Regions from separate parts of the Rhizobium sp. WW22 genome, predicted to be linked through region 1. Evidence: predicted binding sites of a transcription regulator. Region 1 holds the regulator's gene; each other region holds the start of a gene.
The links. Region 1 encodes PhoB, which activates phosphate uptake and scavenging genes when phosphate is short. Its sites were predicted from a motif close to TGTCATNNANCTGTCAT; they were not measured.

Region 1 (5,734 bases):
CCTGGCCGGGCACCTCATAGAGGTTGGACAGGTGCCAGACCTTGTCGGCCTGCGCCTTCAGCTCGGCGACAAGATGGGGATGAGCATGACCGAGCGAATTGACCGCGACGCCGGCTGCGAAATCGAGGTAGCGTTCGCCATTCTCAGTGACCAGCCAGACGCCCTCACCTCGCTCGAACCGCAGCGGAGCGCGCAAGTAGGTGTCGTAAAGCGGCGTGGTCTCGGCCATGGCCATATCTCCTGATCACAACTTTAAGGACCGATCGCTTCCATTTGATGAAACGGGTCCGAAAAAATCAAAAATGCCGCCTTGCGGCGGCTTGGGCACTATTGATGTTTTGCACCGCGATGTCAACAAAACTGCCGTTTTAGCAGGTGCGAGAAAACGCTTGCCGGCAAAAGAGATGCGTCGGGCGGCGCCTATGGCAGAAATGCCACGCCCGGACAGCAAGTTGGGGAAAACCTCGAAATCGATTCCTCAAGATTCCCGCGACTCTTGTCACGGAGTCAGCCTCACACTAGGTTAAAAACCAATTGCTAGACTGCATGCGGCGGAACTAGTCACCACAATTTTAGAGCGTTTCGCGCCTCGATACCATGCGAGGCAATGGTGAGGGATTCTGCCATCGGAAACGCGACAGCGGAGACAGGGCATGAATTGGACAGACGAACGCGTCGAGAAGCTGAAAAAGCTATGGTCCGAAGGATTGAGCGCCAGCCAGATCGCTGCGCAGCTCGGTGGCGTGAGCCGTAATGCCGTCATCGGCAAGGTGCATCGCCTGAACCTCCCCGGCCGAGCGAAGGCGGGCGGCGCGACAACCGCAGCGCGCACGCCGAAGCGCAGCGCAGCGGCACCTCGCGCTGCGACCTACGGATCGCGCGTTGCTACCCGCACGGTGGTTGCCCGCCAGCAGGGCGCAACCATGCTGAAGGAAGAGATCGAGATCGATTCCGTCAACGAAATCCAGTATCGCCCGGCATCGAACGTCGTCGTTCCGATTTCCCGCCGCCTCGGCCTGACGGAACTGACGGAGCGCACCTGCAAGTGGCCGGTCGGCGATCCGCTGAAGGACGATTTCCATTTCTGCGGCAATGAGAGCCCAGATTCATCGCCTTACTGCACCTACCATCAGCGCCTGGCCTACCAGCCGGTGCATGAACGGCGTAGGCCGGCCCAGCCGCGTGGCTGAGAAGCTTGATGACTGAGATAAAGAAACGGGCCCTTGAGGCCCGTTTTCTGTTTCCGCCGCTATGTTGATGCCTGATCGGGTATCCCCGCTCAGGCCTCCATGGAGTAGCCCGCGCCGCGAACGGTGCGAATGACATCCTGCATATTGGAGAAGTTGAGCGCCTTGCGCAGGCGGCCGACATGGACGTCGACCGTGCGTTCGTCGACGTAGATATCGTGACCCCATACGCCGTCGAGCAGCTGCGAACGCGAGAAGACGCGGCCCGGCGAGGACATCAGGAACTCCAGCAGGCGGAATTCCGTCGGCCCCAGCCGCACTTCGCGGCTCTTGCGGTGAACGCGATGGGTTTCGCGGTCCAGCTCGATATCGCCGCAACGCAGCACCGTGGAGAGAACCTCCGGGCGGGCACGCCGCAGCATCGCCTTGACGCGAGCCATCAGCTCCGGCGTCGAGAACGGCTTGACGACATAATCGTCCGCGCCGGTCGAAAGCCCGCGCACGCGCTCGCTTTCCTCGCCGCGGGCCGTCAGCATGATGATCGGCAGGCGCTCAGTCTCCGGCCGCATACGCAGCCGGCGGCAGAGCTCGATGCCCGATACGCCGGGCAGCATCCAGTCGAGGATCAGGAGATCGGGGATGCGCTCCTGGAGACGCAGCTCGGCCTCATCGCCTCTGAGGATCGTGTCGACCTCGAAGCCTTCGGCCTCAAGATTGTAGCGCAGCAGAACGCTGAGCGCTTCCTCGTCTTCTACAACAGCAACTCTCGGAACCATGCGCCTATGGTCTCCTTTCTTCGCTTTCGGATTATTCGGTCACTGCGCCGACGGTATTGGCGGTATCGTCCTTCGGGCGCTCGCCTTCCGGCTGCGCGCCCGTCGCCATGTAATAGATCGTCTCGGCGATGTTGGTGGCATGGTCGCCGATGCGCTCGATGTTCTTGGCGCAGAAGAGAAGATGCGTGCAGGTGGTGATGTTGCGCGGATCTTCCATCATGTAGGTCAGCATCTCGCGAAAGAGCGAGGTGTACATGGCGTCGATTTCCTCGTCGCGTTCGCGGATCGATACGGCCTTGTCCGGCGAGCGGGTCGCGTAGACATCCAGAACTTCCTTGAGCTGGCTCAGCGCCAGTTCGGAGAGATGCTCGATGCCGCGGGCGAGACGGCGCGGGACACCGGTGCCCTGGACGGCGATGACGCGCTTTGCGGTGTTCTTGCCGAGATCGCCGACGCGCTCCAGATCGGATGCAATGCGGATCGAGCCCATGATTTCACGCAGGTCCGCCGCCATCGGCTGACGGCGGGCGATGGTAACGATCGCCTTGTCGCCGACTTCGCGCTCGGCATGGTCGAGAACGACGTCGTCGGAGATGACCTTCTGGGCCAGGGCAGCGTCGCTATTGACCAGCGCGCGTACGCTGTCGCTAACCATCTGCTCTGCCAGGCCGCCCATTTCAGCAATGCGGCGCGTCAGGAACTTCAGGTCTTCGTCATAGGCAGAGAGAATGTGAGTGGAGACCATTTTTCTATCCTCAAGGTGAACTGTGTGAAATGAGCCGCGCGCCTGACATCATCAACCAAAACGGCCCATGATGTAATCCTGCGTGCGGAAATCGTCGGGATTGGTGAACATCTTATCGGTGTCGTTCTCCTCGACCAGGTGGCCGAGATGGAACATTGCGGTACGCTGCGAGACGCGGGCTGCCTGCTGCATGGAATGCGTCACGATGACGATGGTGAAATTCTCCCGCAGCTCGTGGATGAGATCCTCGACCTTGGCGGTCGCGATCGGATCGAGCGCCGAGCACGGCTCGTCCATCAGGATGACCTCCGGACTGACCGCGACGGCGCGGGCGATGCACAGACGCTGCTGCTGACCGCCCGATAGACTCGTGCCGGCATCATGGAGCCGATCCTTGACCTCGCCCCAGAGACCGGCCTTCTGCAGGCTGGTCTCGACGATATGCTCGAGATCGGCCTTTGAGCGATGCAGGCCATGGATGCGCGGGCCGTAGGCGACGTTCTCAAAGATGGACTTTGGGAACGGGTTGGGCTTCTGGAAGACCATGCCGACGCGGGCGCGCAACTCTACCACGTCGATGCTGTCGTCGTAGACATCCTGATCGTCGAGCGTGATCTTGCCGGTGACCCGGCAGGTCTCGATCGTATCGTTCATGCGGTTGAGGCAGCGCAGGAAGGTGGACTTGCCGCAACCGGAAGGGCCGATCAAAGCCGTGACGGTATTGGCGCGGATCTTCAGATTGACGTCGAAGAGCGCCCGCTTGTCGCCGTAGAACACAGAAACGTCCTGGCCGATCATCTTGTAAGGGATCGTGGTCATCTTCTTGGCCAAGGCTCTTTCGCTTGCGGCTTCCGTCATCATGTTCATTTCGTGCGCCCTCCCTTACCAGCGCCGCTCAAAGCGGCGCCGCAGCAGGATGGCGCCGATGTTCATCGCGACGAGGAAGAAGAGAAGCACGATGATGGCGCCGGACGTCCTTTCGACGAAGGCCCGCTCGGCTTCGCTCGCCCACATGTAGATCTGCACCGGCAGCGCCGTCGAAGGATCGAGCGGCGATGCCGGATAGTTGGCGACGAAGGCGACCATGCCGATCAGAAGCAGCGGCGCAGTCTCGCCAAGCGCGTGCGCAAGCCCGAGGATCGTGCCCGTCAGAATGCCGGGCATCGCAAGCGGCAACACGTGATGGAAGACCATCTGCATGCGCGATGCACCAAGACCGAGCGCTGCGCTGCGGATCGACGGCGGCACGGCCCGCAACGCCGAGCGTGTGGCGATAATGATCATCGGCAGCGTCATCAGGCTCAACACGAGACCGCCGACCAGCGAGGCCGAACGCGGCAGACCCATCATGTTGATGAAGACCGAGAGACCCAGCAAGCCATAGACGATCGATGGGACGGCCGCGAGATTGTTGATGTTGACCTCGATCAGGTCCGTCAGCCGGTTCTTCGGCGCGAACTCCTCCAGATAGATCGAGGCGGCGACGCCGACCGGCAAGGCAAGCACGAGAACGGTCAGCATCAGGTAGAACGAGCCGATCAGAGCGACGCCGAGCCCGGCGGCTTCGGGCCGGCTCGAGTTGCCCGACAGGAAGAGACCGCTGTTGAAGGCCTTGTAAAGCGCGCCGCTTTCGCTGAGTTGCTTCATCCAGGCGACCTGGCGGTCGGATATCTTGCGATCCTTCTCATCGACTGTCAGATCGATCTGGCCCTTGTTGGCTGAATCGATATTGGAGCTGGCAAGGAAGGTGACGCTCTCAGTCGTCCCTATGATCGAGGGATTGGCAACGACCTTGTCGCGCAGCGCGATCCTGGCACTGTCCGACACCATCGCCGTTGCCTCGCGAACGAGCGCGCGATTGGCGGGATCGATGCTCAAGGCTTTCACCAGCGCGTCGCGCACCAATACCGGGTAGTTGGCTGATACCAGCACCTTCGGATCGCTGGCGCGCTTGGCTGCGGGGTCGATCACCTTCTCGGTGAATTCGATCGGCAGGGTGATCGAGGTCTGAACGAAGGCGGTATAACCCGTGCGGACCACGGTGGAGATCAGGATGATGAGGAAGATAAGGCCGAAAATGACGGCAGTGAGCCCATAGGCGCGGAAGCGGCGTTCGGCGGCATAGCGCCGTCTGATGCCGATATCGCGACGCACCGACGCACCCGGCGTCAGGCCGCGCGGCATGTTGAGCTGAGAGGAGGATACGACGTCGCTCATTCGTATTGCTCCCTATATCGACGGACGATGTAGAGCGCATAGACGTTGAGGCACAGCGTCAGGAAGAACAGCGTGATCCCGAGTGCAAAGGCGACGAGCGTCTGCGGCGAGGTGAATTCCAGATCGCCGGTCAGCTGGTTGACGATCTTCACGGTGACAGTCGTCATCGGTTCGAAGGGATCGAGCTGCATGCGCGCGGCAACGCCGGCTGCCAGCACCACGATCATGGTTTCACCGATCGCCCGCGACGCGGTCATCAGCAGTGCGCCGACGATGCCCGGAAGGGCGGCGGGCAGCAGAACACGCTTGACCGTTTCCGACCGCGTGGCGCCGAGGCCAAGCGAGCCGTCGCGCAGCGAGCGCGGCACGGCCATGATGATATCGTCCGACAGCGAGGAAACATACGGGATGAGCATGATGCCCATGACGAAGCCGGCCGTCAAAACGCTCTGTGCCTCGATAAAGCCTTTATAGTCGCCCGTCATCAAGCCATCGATCTCGACTGAGATATCGCGCAGGAAGGGGCCGACGGTGACAAGGGCGAAGAAGCCGTAGACGATCGTCGGGATGCCGGCCAGGACCTCCAGCATCGGCTTGGCGATGGAGCGGACGCGAGCCGAGGCATATTCGGCCATGTAGATCGCGGCAAACAGGCCGATGGGCACGGCAAACAGCATGGCGACGAAGCCGATATAGACCGTGCCCGCCAGCAGCGGGATCAGGCCGAAGGTGCCCGAAGTCTGCGCGCCGGCGCCAGCGAAGCGCGGGTCCCAGACGGTACCGAAGAAGAATTCGCTGGCCGGCACCAT
Region 2 (5,734 bases), 1.2 Mb from region 1:
GATCCATCTCGCGGATGCCGCGATGCCAGCAACGGAAAAGGATGCGCCGACGGCGAGGATCGAGATCGGCACTGCTGAGGGTCAGCCCAGTCATCAAAAACACCTTTATGTTGATGCGTCTCTATAAAACCAGCGCTCAAAGGTGGGAACCGGTTTTTCAGAAAAAAGCACCCGCGATGCAATTTTCCGGGGAGTGTTAGGCTCAACGGCGCCGAGTTTCCCGCTGCCCCTTGCCAAATGCGTCCTGCCCGTCGCATTTTGCCGGCCATGCGTCCCGCTATCCTCGACCCGCTATTTGCCTCCATTTCTTCGCTATCAGGCGTCGGGCCGAAGGTATCCGAGCTGCTGGTGAAGCTGCTCGATCGCGAGACGATCGACGATTGCCGCGTCATCGACCTTATTTTCCACGCGCCGCATTCGATCATCGACCGGCGCGAGCAGCCTGTTATCGCGAGAGCACCGCAGGGCGCCATTGTTACCATAACCGGTCGTGTTGACCGACATCAGCCGCCGCCCAACCCGCGCAGCAATGTGCCTTATCGTGTCTATCTGCACGATGAGACAGGCGAACTTGCGCTAGTCTTTTTTCGTGGCAAGGCACAGTGGCTCGAAAAGCAGCTGCCGATCGATGAAACCGTTACCGTCAGTGGCAAGGTCGACTGGTTCAACGGCCGCCCGTCCATGGTGCATCCGGATTATATCATGCGCGAGAGCGAGGCGGAAAACCTGCCGCTCGTCGAGCCGGTCTATCCGCTAACCGCCGGGCTTACGCCGAAGTTCCTGCGCAAGACGATAGAGGCAGCATTGCCGCGCATTCCGCAGCTGCCCGAGTGGGATGATATTGCTCTGACGCAGAAGCAGGGTTTTCCCTCGATCGCCGATGCCTTCCACATGCTGCATGCGCCCAGGGATGCGGCCGATATCGATCCGCAGGCACCAGCGCGGCGCCGACTGGCCTATGACGAATTCCTGGCGGGGCAATTGTCACTCTCGCTGGTGCGCCAGAGGTTGCGCAAGGTTGCCGGTCAACCCGTACATGCAACTGGAGAAATCAGCGGCAAGATACTGGAATCCCTACCCTTCTCGATGACGAATAGCCAGCGCGATGCGGTTGCCGATATTCTCAAGGATATGGCGGGCACCGAGCGCATGCTGCGGCTGCTGCAGGGCGACGTCGGCGCGGGCAAGACGCTGGTGGCGCTGATGGCGATCGCCGCCGTGATCGAAAGCGGCGGCCAAGCCGTGCTGATGGCACCGACCGAAATTCTCGCCCGCCAGCATTACGCGACAATTTCAAAATTCGCAGCAAGTGCAAATCTTTCCGTCGAAGTTCTCACAGGCCGCACGAAGGGTCGCGAGCGGGATGCGATCTTGGAGCGCATTGCCTCCGGCGAAGCGCAGATCATCATCGGCACGCATGCGTTGTTTCAGGATAGCGTCGCCTATGCCAATCTGATGCTGGCTGTCGTCGACGAGCAGCATCGTTTCGGCGTGCATCAGCGCCTGCGGCTAACTGCGAAGGGCATTTCGCCCCACATGCTCGTTATGACCGCAACGCCGATACCGCGAACGCTGGTGCTGGCCGCATTCGGCGACATGGACGTTTCGAAGCTCACCGAGAAGCCCGCGGGCCGCAAGCCGATCCAGACGATCACCATTCCGAATGAACGAACCGGCGACATCGTCGCGCGCCTAAGGAGTGCGCTAGCGGAAGGTAAAAAAGCCTATTGGATATGCCCACTTGTGGAGGAATCCGAAGAATCCGATTTAATGTCGGTGGAGGAGCGGCATGAGACACTGACCAAGGCGCTCGGCCCAGGCATCGGTCTCATCCATGGCCGGATGAGCGGCCCGGAGAAAGACGCTGTGATGATGGCGTTCAAGAACGGCGAGATCCGCCTGCTGGTGGCCACGACGGTCGTCGAGGTGGGCGTCGACGTGCCGGACGCGACGATCATGGTCATCGAACATGCTGAACGTTTCGGCCTGGCACAGCTTCATCAGTTGCGCGGCCGCGTCGGACGTGGCGACGAGGCCTCGACCTGCATCCTTCTCTACAAAGGGCCGCTCGGCGAAACCGGGCATGCCCGGCTGTCGATCATGCGTGAGACAGAAGACGGCTTCCGTATTGCCGAGGAGGACTTGAAGCTGCGCGGCGAAGGTGAGCTTCTTGGGACACGCCAGTCCGGCACGCCAGGCTTCCGCATCGCCAGCCTCGAGGCTCATGCCGATCTCCTGGAAATCGCCCGCAAGGATGCCGCCTATCTCATCGAGCGCGATCCGGAACTGACCAGTGAGCGTGGCAGTGCGGTACGCACCCTGCTCTATCTCTTCCGCCGCGACGAGGCGATCCGCTTCCTGCGAGCGGGGTAGGCGGATGGACGCGTTAGCCGCGTCCATCCGCGTTTCATCAGATCACTTTGCGGCGAGACCGGGAATGGTGACCTGGAATACCTGGAACATGGTATCGACATCCGCGCCACTATCATCCTTGTAGGCAGCGCCGACCTGGAAACCATCCTGGGTGATGAAGTCGTTGTCATTGGCGACGAACAGGAAGTAATCGTCAGGCAGCTTCGGATCCTGAACGCTGACGAGCGACATGGCCTCCCACTTTTCCGAGAGGTTGTTTCTGTCGTTCGGCGCGCCGTTATGCAGACCAAAGCGCGCTAGATCGGCGCTGTCGTTGATATCGATGAAATTGCTGACTGCCGCCGGCTTGACTGAAGGATCAAGAACGCCCTTCGGCGCGACAGCTGTGTCGCCGTCGAACTTGCCGCCGGCAATATCGGTGGCAGCGGAAACATCGACAGCCACAACGCTGCGATAGAGCGACTTGTCGCCCTTCTGGCCGTAGCCATTGTTGCTATCGCGCGCGAGCATCAGGAAGCTTGTCGGTGAGAGCGCCACGATTTCGCTTTGGGCGGCAACGGCCGTCTTGCCCTTGTCATTGGTGAAGACCGGCAGAGGCACGACATATTCGTGCACCAGCTTCAGATTTGCAGGGTCGGCGGCATCATAGACAAGCGCGCGGGTATTCTGGCGCGTGGAGCTGGAATCGCCGCCATCCTGGCGAGTCGCGGACTGGAGCACGACGATCAGGAACTTACCGTCCGGGGTCAGGGACATGCCCTCGAAGCCTTGGTTGTTCTGGCGCCCGCTGGTCGGATCTTTCGGATCGGGAGCGGTTTCGCCCGGGCCGGGATTGTTCGAGGAAAAATTCACGGCGCCGTGGCGCATCGGCAGAAACGCGCCCGGTGGTGCCGTGGCCGAGATCATCAGCCCATCCGCCGAGAAGCGGTAGATATAGGGACCGTACTCATCACTGATGAACATCGAACCATCGGGCAGCCGGGCAATGGCTTCGTTATCGAGCGAAATCTTACCGTTTGGTGCCTGTGGCAAAAGCGGCAAGCCGCCTTCCGCCTGGCGAACGCCGTTGGCTGGGTCAAGACCGGTGGTTTCGTTGCCCTTATTATCCTTCAACAGCAGCGTATCCGCGAGCTTGGCTTCGACGCCCGCCTGTTCCTTACCGGCTGGAGGCTTTGCACCGGAGGCAACCGGCGTCAGTTTGATATCGATGGTGTTGAGACGCGCACGGTAATCGGTGGTGCCGGCGACATTGTAACCGCGGTCCGGCAGCAGCCACAGCGAGCCCTTGTAAGTGCCGTCGGCGTTGCGGGTCCAGCTCTTGGTGTCGATCGACATGCCTGAACCGGAGCCGAAAGTCTCACCGAACTTATCGCGCTGATTGGCCGGAATGCGGCCGATCGCGACGCGGCCTTTATTGACCAGCTTAACACCGTCAATCGTCACGGAATTATCCGCCAGCGCCAGCATTGGAGCCGTGAAAACAAATGTGGCAAACGCTGCCGACAGCAGCGGCAAGCTCTTCGAACGCATATATCTCAAAACCATATCCTCCTGATCAAAACTTTATGAAGGCAACGACATCCATCTCCGGCCATTTCGGACCGCGTTGGAGAACCGCAGCTCGGTGCCTGTGCCCCGAACATACGATGCTGAGATACGTGCGATTATCTGCCCCGACTGACGATCTAAGGCGTCAATATGATAGAGGCATGACAATTCGCGCAGAACGCGAAGGCATTGATCCAACTATTAGAAGATGAGCAATTGAGGTTAAGGAGCCACGGGAACCCGCTGCCGCAATTCCTTGGCTGCGACCAGCTTCTCGTATTCCGGCGCCACAAGGCCGCCCGAAATCAGCAGCTTGGCGCCATCTTCAGGGCTCATATCGAGCACCGTGATCTTTTCGCGCGGAACGAAAACCAGAAATCCGGCCGTCGGCACGGGCGTCGGTGGCAGGAACACCGCCACCATGTCCTGACCCATGGCATTGAATTTCGAAGCGATCTCGCCTTTGGCATCGGTCGATATGAAAACCATGGACCAGAGGCCGGGGCTCGGATACTCGATCAGCCCTACCTTCTTGAACGAACTGCCCTGCTCTTTGAGCACAGTCTCGAAGATCTGCTTGACGCTCTTATAGATGGTTCGCACCAGCGGCACGCGATTGACGATCGACTCGCCGAAGCGGACGATGCTCTGACCGATCAGGTTCTTGGCCAGAAAGCCGACGATCGTGATGAAGATCATCGCGATCACCAGGCCGGTACCGGGAACGGCGAAGTTCAGATAGCTTTCGGGATCGTAGCGCGCGGGAATATAGGGGCGAACCCAGCTATCGGCCCAATGGACGACGGACCAGGTCAGCCATAGGGTAATGGCGATCGGGGCACAGATAATCAGGCCGGCCAGGAAATTGTTTCTGATCCGCGTCGTCACGGACATTTTGATGAGTTTTTCAGTCATTCGCCGCTCGAAAACTCCGTCCCGTCGCTACCGCTTCCCGGCAAACCCTCCCCACCATCTCCGTGGGCGAATCGTGCCAGAAATTAGCGCGGCATACAACCCGCTAGCCACATCTGTGAGCCCAACAAGCGATCGACTCACGAGGACGTGACGGCAAATGCGCGGCGGAAGGAATCCTATTCCACGGTGACCGATTTGGCGAGATTGCGCGGCTGATCGACATCCGTGCCCATGAACACGGCCGTATGATAGGCAAGCAATTGAATCGGCAGCGAGAATATGATCGGGGCTATGATCTCGTCCACGACGGGCAAGGTGATCGTCGCCATGGTCGGCAATGTCGATGCGGCAGCGCCAATTTCATCCGTGATGAAGATGATTCGGCCGCCGCGAGCCGCGACTTCCTGCATGTTGGAAACGGTCTTGTCGAAGAAGCGGTCATGCGGGGCGATGACGATAACGGGCATGTTTTCGTCGATCAGCGCAATCGGTCCATGCTTCAATTCACCGGCCGCATAACCCTCCGCGTGGATGTAGGAAATCTCCTTGAGCTTCAGCGCGCCTTCCATGGCAAGCGGGAAGCTGGTGCCGCGGCCGAGATAGAGCACATCCTTGAACTTCGAGATCTCGCGCGACAGGCTTTCCATCTGCGGCTGGATGATGTTCAGGACATTCGCCATGATACGCGGCATCTCGACGAGATGGCGCACCATTTCCTGTTCATTTTCGGCGCTGATGTTACCTCGAGCGACGCCGGCTCCAATCGCCAGCGAGGCAAGAACGGCAAGCTGGCAGGTGAAAGCCTTCGTCGAGGCGACACCGATTTCCGGGCCGGCCAGGATCGGAAACACGGCATCGGATTCGCGCGCGATGGTCGATTCCCTGACGTTGACCACGG
Region 3 (5,734 bases), 830 kb from region 1:
ATCGAGCCGCGGCCGCCGGTCATCTGGGGGCAACTCGGCGTGCGTGACGACGCCGCCGCGGCACGAGCGGAGGCGGCGGGCGTAAGGGTCGTGATGGATCGTTGCCCGGCCATCGAATATCCGCGCCTGGTCGCCTGATCGAGATTACAGGGGATCGACGGCATCCGGCCGTTTATCGCGCGATCTCACCGAAATATGGCAAGTTTTTTCCGCGAGCCGAAAAGCACGGCAAAGTTCGCGGTTAACTTTCATATGCCAGGCGTTATGCTTTTCCCGTTACCAACAAAATCCGGCGGGAGGAAAGATATGCCAGCAAACAACCCAGGTTTCGACACGCTTGCAATCCATGCCGGCGCGCAGCCGGATCCGGCGACAGGCGCGCGCGCAACGCCGATCTACCAGACGACATCCTTCGTCTTTCAGGATGCGGATCATGCAGCCGCGCTGTTCGGATTGCAGCAATTCGGCAATATCTATACACGCATCATGAACCCGACCCAGGCCGTGCTGGAAGAGCGGGTGGCTGCCCTCGAAGGCGGCACTGCGGCTCTCGCCGTCGCCTCCGGTCATGCCGCGCAGCTCCTCATCTTCCATGCCATCATGCAGCCGGGCGACAATTTCGTCGCGGCCAAACGGCTTTATGGTGGTTCGGTCAATCAGTTCGGACAATCCTTCAAGAGTTTCGACTGGCGGGTCCGCTGGGCCGATTCCGCCGATCCTGCGACCTTCGAAGCGCAGATCGACAGTCGCACCCGCGCCGTCTTTATCGAAAGCCTTGCCAATCCGGGCGGTACCTTCGTTGATATCGCCGCCATCGCGGCCATCGCGCACAAGCATGGCCTGCCGTTGATCGTCGACAATACTCTCGCAAGCCCCTATCTCATCCGACCGCTGGAGCATGGCGCCGATATCGTCGTGCATTCCCTAACGAAGTTCCTCGGCGGCCATGGCAATTCCATGGGCGGCATCATCGTCGATGGCGGCACTTTCGACTGGTCCGCCTCGGGTAATTATCCCATGCTGTCTTCACCGCGCCCGGAATATAACGGCATCGTGCTGCATGCGACCTTCGGCAATTTCGCTTTCGCCATTGCCTGCCGCGTGCTGGGCCTGCGCGATCTCGGACCAGCCATCTCGCCATTCAATGCCTTTCTGATCCTGACGGGCATCGAAACGCTGCCGCTGCGGATGCAGCGCCATTCCGACAATGCGGCTGCCGTTGCGCGCTGGCTGAAGGGGCAGGAGAAGGTGGCATGGGTCAACTATGCCGGCCTTGAGGAAGATCCCAACCACGCGCTGCAGCAGCGTTACTCGCCGAAGGGCGCCGGCTCCGTCTTCACCTTTGGTCTGAAGGGGGGGTATGAAGCGGGCAAGGGGTTGGTCGAAGGCCTGCAGTTGTTCTCGCATCTTGCCAATATCGGCGACACGCGCTCGCTCGTCATCCATCCTGCTTCGACGACGCACAAGCAGCTGAGCGACGAACAGAAGGTCGCAGCCGGCGCCGGCCCGGATGTGGTACGCCTCTCCATCGGTATAGAGGACGTCAAGGATATCATCGCCGATCTGGAGCAGGCACTGGCGAAAATCTGAGGACGGCACCGGCAGGAAGCCGAAAAAGCAGCAGGGGTTCTTTGATCTCGCCGAATTTCATGTTTGTCTCGATCCGCGCTCGCCGATTGGCGGTCGCGGATATTTTTTGATGTGGCGAAACGTGACCGACGGGGGATCTGAGTGGCAGGCTATGTGCAACTGGATGTCGATGACGTTGAGCCCGAGCTCGGAGCGCCCGCAGCGGATCGTCTCATTTCGGGAGCTCCGATCTTCCGAACGTGGAACATGGATGAGGCCGATGGCGGCCTCTATGCCGGTATCTGGGAAGCAACGCCGGGCAAATGGAGGGTCGTCTACGACGAATGGGAATATTTCCATATCCTCTCCGGTTATTCTATTGTGACGGGTGAGGATGGGAAGGCCTTCCATCTGCGTGCAGGCGACCGTCTTATCTTGAGGCCGGGCTTCAAGGGGACCTGGGAAGTTATTGAAACGACTCGCAAGGATTACGTGATCCGTCTCTGACGATGCTCTTGAATCAGAACATGAAGTTCGCGTTCATGCGCCCTTTGGCGCAGCTTGATTCACGCCCTTCCGCAACGGCCGCAATGATTGCCGCAGGTTGTGTCACTGCCGCTTCATTAAACTGTCATCAAACTGAAACAATGCGTCTTTAGAGCCAAGGCTGTCGCCGGGAGATTTCAGGCGGGGAGGTTCGTTTACCATGGCAAGCCTCGCGCCGGTCTTCTGCTCGCCATCCTTTCATTCACTTGAGGAAGTGAGTCTATTATGCTTAACCTGAAACTCCGTTCGCTTTGCCTGACTGCAGGCCTTATCGCGGCTATGTCCGCTTCGGCCTCCGCTGCCGACATCACGGGCGCTGGCTCGAGCTTCATTGCACCGGTTCTGTCCAAGTGGGCCGAAGGCTACAAGGCTGCGACGAACAACGTCGTCAACTACCAGTCGGTCGGTTCGGGCGCCGGCATCAAGCAGCTCCTCGACAAGACCATCGTATTCGGCGCTTCGGACAAGCCGATGAGCGACGCCGACCTCGAGAAGAACGGCATTGCCCAGTTCCCGATGATCTCCGGCGGTATCGTCGTTTCCTATAACGTCGAAGGCGTAAAGCCGGGCGAACTCGTTCTCGACGGCAAGACGCTGGCCGACATCTTCCTCGGCAAGATCGCCAAGTGGGACGATGCAGCCATCAAGGCTCTCAACCCGGAAGTGAAGCTGCCGTCCACGCCGATCTCGGTTGTTTACCGCGCCGACAGCTCGGGCACGACCTTCAACTTCACCGACTACCTGGCGAAGGTTTCGCCGGAGTGGAAGGAAAAGGTTGGCTCGAACACGGCTGTTGAATGGCCGGTCGGCTTCGGCGCCAAGGGCTCGGAAGGCGTTTCCACCACCGTCAACCAGACGGCTGGCTCGATCTCTTACGTTGAATATTCCTATGTCGTCGCCAACCACATCGGTTTCGCGAAGATGAAAAACTCTGCCGGCAAGGTTATCGAGCCTAGCCTGGAAACCTTCAAGGCTGCCGCTTCCAACGCCGATTGGGCCAAGGCCAAGAACTTCAACCTGATCATCACCAATCAGCCGGGCGAAAAGAGCTGGCCGATTGCCGCTTCGACCTGGGTTCTGCTCTACAAGAAGCCGGCTGATGCTGCTAAGAATGAAGAAGCACTGAAGTTCTTCAAGTGGTCCTATGAGCATGGCCAGAAGGACGCGACCGCGCTGTCTTATCTTGCGGTCCCGGATAATGTTGTCGAGATCGTCGAGAAGTCTTGGAAGACGGACTTCGGCACGAAGTAATTTGTGCTAGGCGAAAAAGTTGCTGCGGACAGGGTATTTCCCTGTCCGCCTTTCGTGACAAGACAAGGGGAAATCGATGGCTGACGCGACTCAGATGGCTGGCTTCCAGGCAGTGAATACCTCCGCCGCGACCAGAAAATTCCGGATACAGGATCGGATTTTCTATTTCATGACGCTTGGCTCGGCTATTCTTGTCGTGCTTCTGCTGCTGGCGATCCTCGTGGTTCTTGTCATCGATGCCTTGCCCACATTTCAGACCTTTGGCTTGTCGTTCCTTTGGGGCACAAAGTGGAGCGCGCCGGCAGATATCTATGGCGCCGTCCCTGCCGTAGTCGGTACGCTGGTGAGTTCGTTCATCGCCATGTTGATTGCCGTTCCCCTGGGCATCGGCATCGCCATCTTCCTCACGGAACTTTGCCCCGGCAGCCTGCGCCGTCCCATCAGCACGGCCATCGAGCTTCTGGCGGGCGTTCCCTCCATTATCTATGGCATCGTCGGCCTGTTCATTCTCGTGCCGCTGATGCAGAACAATATCCTGCCTTTCCTGATGGGGACTGTCGGTCAGGTGCCGGTGATCGGCCTGCTGTTCCAGCCGCCGGCGCCGGGCGTCGGCCTGCTGACGGCAAGCCTCGTGCTGGCCGTCATGATCCTGCCGTTCATCACCGCGATCTCCCGCGACGTGTTCAGCACCGTGCCGCCGATGCTGCGCGAATCCGCCTACGGCATGGGCATGACCACATGGGAAGTGGCTCGCCACATCCTGATCCCCTATACACGCCGCGGCCTCGTCGGCGGCATCATGCTCGGCCTCGGCCGCGCGCTCGGCGAAACCATGGCCGTCACCTTCGTTATCGGCTCGGTGAGCCGTCTGCAATCGTCGATCATCTCGCCGTCCACCACCATTTCCGCCCAGATCGCGAACAATTTCGGCGATGCCGACGGTCTGCAATTGTCGAGCCTGATTGCGCTCGGCCTGCTCCTGTTCGTCCTTTCCTTCTGCGTGCTTGCGCTGGCGAGATGGATGATCGGCCGCGGCGACGCGCACTGAGGAAAAAACCATGGACAATGCAATTCGTCAGAACCTCGTGTCGAGGCGTTATGGGAAGAACCGGGTGATGATGGTCTTGTGCTTCATCGCGGCCGTCCTCGGCATCTTCTTTCTCAGCGTGATCCTTGCGACCCTGCTTTATCGCGGCATATCGGCGCTCAGCCTCGACGTGTTCACTATGTCGATCCCAGCCCAAGGCTCGCGCGGCGGTCTGATCAACGCGATCTACGGCACCGTGCTGGTCACGGGTCTCGCGATCGTGATCGCCGCGCCGATCGGCATTCTTGCCGCCACCTATCTTGTGGAATATGCCAACGGCAGCAAACTTGCCGAGGCTGCCAAGTTCCTCAACGACATCTTGCTGTCCGCGCCCTCGATCATCATCGGCGTGTTCGTCTACGGCGCGGTGGTCGTGCCCATGCATGGCAACTCCGCTATCGCGGGCATACTTGCGCTGGCGCTGATCGCGCTTCCGGTCGTCAACCGCACGACACAGGACATGCTGTTGCTGGTGCCAAACGCGCTTCGTGAGGCGACTGCAGCGCTCGGCGCTCCGCGCTGGAAATCCATGATGATGGTGGTTTACCGTTCCGCCTGGACCGGCATCCTCACCGGCATCCTGCTGGCCATCGCCCGCATCAGCGGCGAAACCGCGCCATTGCTCTTTACGGCCGGTTACAGCAAATTCATGAATACAGACCTGACCGGTCCGATCGCCACGCTGCCGGTTGCGATCAATACGCTCGCCGCCGATGCTGGCGAGGATCTCAAACAACTTGCCTGGGCGGGCGCGCTGATTATCACCGTTGCTATCCTTGCGCTTAACATCCTTGCCCGTGTCTTGAGTGGGCGCCGCCAGTGACGCAGCCGCCGAACGATAGGAATGAGACCATGAACATGAGCGACAGCAATTTCCAGAGCGTCAACGCACAGCCGGGGAAGGATGCTGCTTCCCAGTCGGATCTCGGCCTGGCGAAACTTGAGGTGAAGAACCTCGATTTCACCTATCAGAACGGCCATCGCGTTCTGAAGAGCGTGAATATGAACATCCGCAAAAACGCGGTCACCGCCTTCATCGGCCCTTCGGGCTGCGGCAAGTCCACGTTGCTGCGCACCTTCAACCGCATGTACGATCTCTATCCCGGGCAAACGGTTGCGGGCGAGATTCTGCTGGATGGCCGCAATATCCTCACCAAGGACGTCGATCTGAACGATCTGCGCGCCAAGGTCGGCATGGTGTTCCAGAAGCCAACGCCGTTCCCCATGTCGATCTATGAGAACGTCGCTTTCGGCATCCGCCTCTATGAGAAGGTCTCCAAG
Region 4 (5,734 bases), 630 kb from region 1:
CGGCCGAGATCGCCAGGAAGGAGGCGCCGAACAGCGTATCGGGACGGGTGGTGTAAACGGTGATCTCGCGATCGCTGTTGGGAGCTGTTTCGGCCACGATTTCCCAGCGAACCGTCAGGCCCTCGGAGCGGCCGATCCAGTTCTTCTGCATCAGCCGCACTTTTTCCGGCCAATGGTCGAGCGTATCCAGAGCATCCAGCAGTTCCTGGCTGAACTCTGTGATCTTGAAAAACCACTGCGTCAGCTCGCGCTGCTCGACCAGAGCGCCCGAGCGCCAGCCGCGGCCGTCGATGACCTGCTCATTGGCGAGAACGGTATTGTCAACCGGGTCCCAGTTGACCTTGGACTTCTTGCGGTAGACCAGGCCCTTCTCCATCATGTCGATGAAGAGCATCTGCTGACGGTGATAATAATCGACGTCGCAGGTCGCGAACTCGCGGCTCCAGTCGAGCGACAGCCCCATGGCCTTCAGCTGGGTGCGCATGGAGGCGATGTTCTGGTAGGTCCATTCCTTCGGATGCACTTTATTGTCGCGTGCGGCGTTTTCCGCCGGCATGCCGAAGGCGTCCCAGCCCATCGGATGCAGCACGTTATAGCCGCGGGCGCGCTTGTAGCGGGCAACGACATCGCCCATGGCGTAGTTACGCACATGGCCCATATGGATGCGGCCCGACGGATAGGGAAACATCTCTAGGACGTAATATTTCTCACGCGGATCGGCATTGTCTGTCACGAAGACCTTCTCTTCGTTCCATTTTTCCTGCCAGCGGGGCTCGGCATCGCGCGGATTATAACGTTCGCTAGTCATCTGTTCTTGTATTCCGGAAAATCATGGGGAGTAAGGCGTGACCTTCACCACGAAACCACCCAAGCGTCAAGTTTAGCAGCCGCAGCAAGTGCCTTATCTTGCAATGCAAAGCCGGATTCGGTCGCATTCGCCCTTGGCAAAGCCTGCGAGCCTCATTACTGCAAAGTTTGAGAAGCAAGCCAAATATCGAGGCGAGAAGATGGAACTTCAAGAGCGCTTGGACGAAGTCCGTTCCCATATCGCGGCTGCCGAGCGTCAGGCCGGCCGAGCTGCCGGCTCTGTGCAGCTCGTTGCCGTTTCCAAGACCTTCGATGCCGATCAGATCCGCCCGGCGATTTCGGCCGGCCAGCGGGTGTTTGGCGAAAACCGCGTGCAGGAGAGCCAGGGGAAGTGGCCGGAGCTGAAGACCGAAACGCCCGGGATTGAACTGCATCTAATCGGGCCGCTGCAATCGAACAAGGCCGCAGACGCCGTGGCGCTGTTCGACGTGATCGAAACCATTGACCGGGAAAAGATCGCGCGGGCCATTGCCGATGAAATCAAGCGACAGGGCAAGGCCATTCGGCTCTACGTGCAGGTCAATACCGGGTTAGAGCCGCAAAAGGCGGGTATCGCGCCCGACGATACGGCCAGTTTCGTCGATCTCTGCCGTAAGGAGCTCGGGCTTTCCATAGACGGCCTGATGTGCATCCCGCCCGCCGACGAAAATCCGGGGCCGCATTTTGCCCTGCTTGCAAAGCTCGCCAAGCAGGCCGGCGTCGAAAAGCTCTCGATGGGCATGTCGAGCGATTATGAAATCGCGGTTGCCTTCGGCGCGACCAGTGTTCGCGTCGGCTCGGCGATTTTCGGCGCGCGATAGGTTAAAAAAGCTCTGGCCGTTACTTTTTCCTGCGTTGTGCAGGATGGACGAGGTGGCGTAGCTGCACCATCGCCATCGGTGTCGATAGGCTTGCGGAATCGACAGCCAGCGTCAGCTCGTTGCTGCCGCGCTTGACGGCTCGTGCCAGCACCTCGAAGACGCTGGCCGTCGTCAGCTGCAATGCCCGCTCCTCATCCATCCCCGAAAGCAGGCGCGACAGGAAGACGGCAGACAGGAGATCGCCGAGCCCATTCGGTGCGCCTTCGACGCTGCGATGCTCGGCAAGCAGTGCGTTTCGGCCGCTGAGATAGAGGTTCCCGATACCACCGGCCATCATCGGAACGGCGGACGTCACCAGCATGCGCGACGGTCCAAGCGCGAGCGCCGCCTCCATGATGGCGTTGTTATCCTCGAGCGGCGCTCCCGCCAGCCAGGCAAGCTCATAGCGGTTCGGCGTTGCGAGTGACGCCAGCGGGATCAGGTGGTCGCGGATCGCTTCCGCCGTCGCCTGCGGCACATAGAGCCCGCCGGCATCGCCGATGACGGGATCACAGGCATAGAGAATATCCGGGTTTTTCTCCCGCAGAGCCGTCACCAGCCGGGCGACGGCATACGCCTGGGCGGCGTTGCCGAAGTAGCCCGATAGGACGGCCTTGACCTCGGAAAGCCAGGGTGCGGCGATAAGATCGTCAATCGCATGGTCGAAATCGGCTTCGTTGAAGGTTAGCCGCGTCGAGCGGCCATGGCCAGGGTGCCATGGCAGAACGATGGTCGGCAGCGCCCAGACCGGATGGCCGAGTGTTTCCAGAGCAAAGACTGCAGCGCGATTGCCAACGGACCCTCGAACGACATGACTGGAAATGACGATAACGGCGCCGGCCGACACTTGCGACATGATTGTGCTTTCAGTTCAGGGCTTCAAACTGCAACGGCGCAAGTTGATGATCCCTTTCGCGGCACTCTGTCAACCGCCCTTCACAGAGTCATGAAAACCTCTGTTGACGGGTCGATTCCGCCAATTTCTCGCCGATGAAGCCTGTTTTTCATCAACATCGCCGTTTTCGGCAAGTTTTTTGAAAAAACCGACCAAAATCAGTCCGAAACGAATCAAATTCGCATTCTTTTTGCCAGTTTTTTCGCTAGACCTTCTGCTACTGTCGTCCAAATTCGAAAATCGGGAGGAATTTCATGGCGCCCAAGACCAATCCGAAACGGGAAAAACAGATCGAGGCGGCACGCAAGATTGCGGCGGCGACAGGCGAGGCACATCTCGATCCCGAAATCCTGTTTGGCCGGGCGAGCAATGACGACATCGAGCTTTACAGCCCGGAGATGCTGGCACTTGCCGCGGCGCATGCGGCCAAGGAACTCGAAGCCTGGAGCGCCACGTCCCCCCGCGTCAGCATCGAGCAGGTCGGCGGTATCGAACCCGATGGCGTTGCCGTCTCGATCCTTTCGATCACCGACCACAATATGCCCTTCCTTTATGAATCGATCATGGGCGAAGTGACCAGCAGCTATCGCGATCTCTATATGGCGGTTCATCCGATCCTGGTCATCGAGAAGGGTAAGGAGCCGAGCCTTTATTCCGCCGATCGCCCGAGCGATCCGGCCCATCGGGTCAGCCATATCCAGCTTCATCTCTCGCCCCTGACGACAGCGCAGTCGACCGATCTGACCAAGCGGATCCAGACCGTGCTCGATCAGACGCATCTTGCCGTTTCCGACTGGAAGCCGATGCTGTCGCGCCTCGATACCGTGATATCGGAACTATCAACCTATGAGGCTGCCGGCCGCCGCAAGAATGACCGCGATGAAGCGCTTGCCTTCCTTGCCTGGCTACGCGACGGCAATTTCACCTTTCTCGGCATGCGCGAATATGTCTATTCCGGCAAGGGCGCCAACGCCAAGGTCGAGCGGGATCGCGGTACCGGCCTTGGCATTCTCTCCAATCCGGATGTTCGCGTTCTCCGGCAGGGCAAGGACGCCGTCACCACGACGCCGGAAATCCTCGCCTTCCTCGACGGCCCGGATTTCCTGATCGTCACCAAGGCCAACGTCAAGTCGATCGTCCACCGCCGTGCCTATATGGATTATGTCGGCGTCAAGCGTTTCGATGCTGATGGCAATGTCACTGGCGAGCTGCGCATCGTCGGCCTCTTCACATCGACGGCGTATACGAGCGCTGCCACCGAAGTGCCGTTGCTGCGCTCGAAGGTGCAGAAGGTCAAGGATCACTTCGGCTTCGATCCCACAAGCCACTCGGGTCGCACGCTCGAAAACACGCTGGAATCCTATCCCCGCGACGATCTCTTCCAGATCGACACCTTGTTGCTGGCAAGCTTCGCCGAGCAGATCAACGACCTGACCGATCGGCCGCGCGTACGCGTTTTGCCGCGCATCGATCATTTCGACCGCTTCGTCTCCGTCATCGTCTATGTCCCGCGCGAGGAATATGATTCCGTCGTTCGTGAAAAGATCGGCAATTATCTGAAGACCGTCTATGACGGCCGCGTGTCCGCCTATTACCCCGCCTTCCCGGAAGGCGGAGTGGCGCGCGTGCATTTCATTATCGGCCGCAGCGCCGGAAAGACGCCGCATGTTCCGCAAGCCAAGCTCGAAGAAGCGATTCGCGCCATAACAGCCCGCTGGGACGAACGCTTTGCCACGCTGGCAGGTCCAAAGGCGCCGAACATTTCCGTCAGCCAGGCCTTCCAGGAAGCCTTCTCGCCGGAAGACGCCTTTGCCGATCTGCCTGATATCATTGCCACGGCCAGCACCGAGCCGATCCGCATCGCCTTCTATATCCGCAAGGATGAAGCGGGTGACATTCTCTCGCTGAAGATCTTCCATGGCGACGGCAACCTGGCGCTGTCGCGCCGCGTGCCGCTGCTCGAAAATCTCGGTTTCAACGTTATCAGCGAGCGCACCTTCGATATCTACGTCACGGCCAAAGACGGCTCGACCGGCCATGTCGTCCTCCACGACATGGAACTCGAAACCCGCAGCGGCATGACGATCGATCTCGCTCGCCACGGCGCTGCCCTTGAAGAAGCCTTCCTCGCCGCCTTCGGCGGCACGATCGACAATGACGCTTTCAACCGGCTGATCGTCTCCGCCGATCTCTCCGCTCGCGAAACCAACGTGTTGCGCGCCTATTCTCGCTATCTGCGCCAGGCCGGTATTGCCTATTCGCAGGATTATATCGCCTCTACCCTGGATAAATATCCCGGGATCGCCGCCTCGCTCTTCCGCCTGTTTCACGACACGCTCGATCCAAAGCTCAGCGACAAGAGCCGCACGAAGAGGCTCCCGGAACTGCATGCTGCCATCGAAACCAAGCTTGCCGACGTACCGAGTCTCGATGACGACCGCATCCTGCGCCGTTACGTCAACGCCATCGACGCGACACTGCGCACCAGTTACTTCCAGAAAAATGCGGACGGCACGCCTAAGGCCATGCTTGCCTTCAAGCTCGATCCGAAGCTGCTCGACGGCCTGCCCGAACCCCGGCCCTTCCGTGAAATCTTCGTCTACGGCGTCGAGGTGGAAGGCGTGCACCTGCGCTTCGGCAAGGTGGCGCGCGGCGGCCTGCGCTGGTCGGATCGCGCTGAAGACTATCGCACTGAAGTGTTGGGCCTCGTGAAGGCGCAGCAGGTCAAGAACGCCGTCATCGTGCCTGTTGGCGCCAAGGGCGGCTTCTATCCGAAGAAGCTCCCGGTCAGCGGCAGCCGCGACGAGATCTTCAATGCCGGCCGCGAAGCTTACAAGACCTATATCCGCACGCTGCTGTCGATCACGGACAACATTTCCGGCGCCGATATTATCCCGCCGGCCGATACGGTCCGGCTCGATGGCGACGACCCCTATTTCGTCGTCGCCGCCGACAAGGGCACGGCCACCTTCTCCGACACCGCCAATGCCCTGGCGCAGGAAGCCGGCTTCTGGCTCGACGATGCCTTTGCGTCAGGCGGCTCGGCCGGCTACGACCACAAGAAGATGGGCATCACCGCCCGCGGCGCCTGGGAAACCGTGAAGCGCCACTTCCGCGAGATGGACATCGACAT

Region 2: ACK83U_RS06700 (esterase-like activity of phytase family protein) is a predicted target of PhoB. The motif match lies at 4,072-4,088, and genes of this name have one in related genera.
Region 3: pstS (phosphate ABC transporter substrate-binding protein PstS) is a predicted target of PhoB. The motif match lies at 2,199-2,215, and genes of this name have one in related genera.
Region 4: ACK83U_RS16390 (NAD-glutamate dehydrogenase) is a predicted target of PhoB. The motif match lies at 2,630-2,646, and genes of this name have one in related genera.

What each region holds. Positions count from the first base shown of each region.
Region 1 covers NZ_CP178198.1:123,468-129,201, reverse strand. Annotated here, with positions in the region: gene ACK83U_RS00670 (aspartate aminotransferase family protein) at 1-229, opposite strand, end outside; gene ACK83U_RS00665 (GcrA family cell cycle regulator) at 654-1,190, shown strand; gene phoB (phosphate regulon transcriptional regulator PhoB) at 1,280-1,963, opposite strand; gene phoU (phosphate signaling complex protein PhoU) at 1,995-2,708, opposite strand; gene pstB (phosphate ABC transporter ATP-binding protein PstB) at 2,760-3,575, opposite strand; gene pstA (phosphate ABC transporter permease PstA) at 3,591-4,925, opposite strand; gene pstC (phosphate ABC transporter permease subunit PstC) at 4,922-5,734, opposite strand, start outside.
Region 2 covers NZ_CP178198.1:1,331,599-1,337,332, reverse strand. Annotated here, with positions in the region: gene ACK83U_RS06710 (succinate dehydrogenase assembly factor 2) at 1-94, opposite strand, end outside; gene recG (ATP-dependent DNA helicase RecG) at 268-2,373, shown strand; gene ACK83U_RS06700 (esterase-like activity of phytase family protein) at 2,416-3,903, opposite strand; gene ACK83U_RS06695 (DUF502 domain-containing protein) at 4,144-4,836, opposite strand; gene glmS (glutamine--fructose-6-phosphate transaminase (isomerizing)) at 5,013-5,734, opposite strand, start outside.
Region 3 covers NZ_CP178198.1:952,435-958,168, forward strand. Annotated here, with positions in the region: gene ACK83U_RS04815 (CoA-binding protein) at 1-138, shown strand, start outside; gene ACK83U_RS04820 (O-acetylhomoserine aminocarboxypropyltransferase) at 307-1,590, shown strand; gene ACK83U_RS04825 (cupin domain-containing protein) at 1,732-2,076, shown strand; gene pstS (phosphate ABC transporter substrate-binding protein PstS) at 2,341-3,366, shown strand; gene pstC (phosphate ABC transporter permease subunit PstC) at 3,443-4,414, shown strand; gene pstA (phosphate ABC transporter permease PstA) at 4,425-5,276, shown strand; gene pstB (phosphate ABC transporter ATP-binding protein PstB) at 5,306-5,734, shown strand, end outside.
Region 4 covers NZ_CP178198.1:3,365,509-3,371,242, reverse strand. Annotated here, with positions in the region: gene leuS (leucine--tRNA ligase) at 1-808, opposite strand, end outside; gene ACK83U_RS16400 (YggS family pyridoxal phosphate-dependent enzyme) at 1,008-1,667, shown strand; gene pdxY (pyridoxal kinase PdxY) at 1,687-2,562, opposite strand; gene ACK83U_RS16390 (NAD-glutamate dehydrogenase) at 2,856-5,734, shown strand, end outside.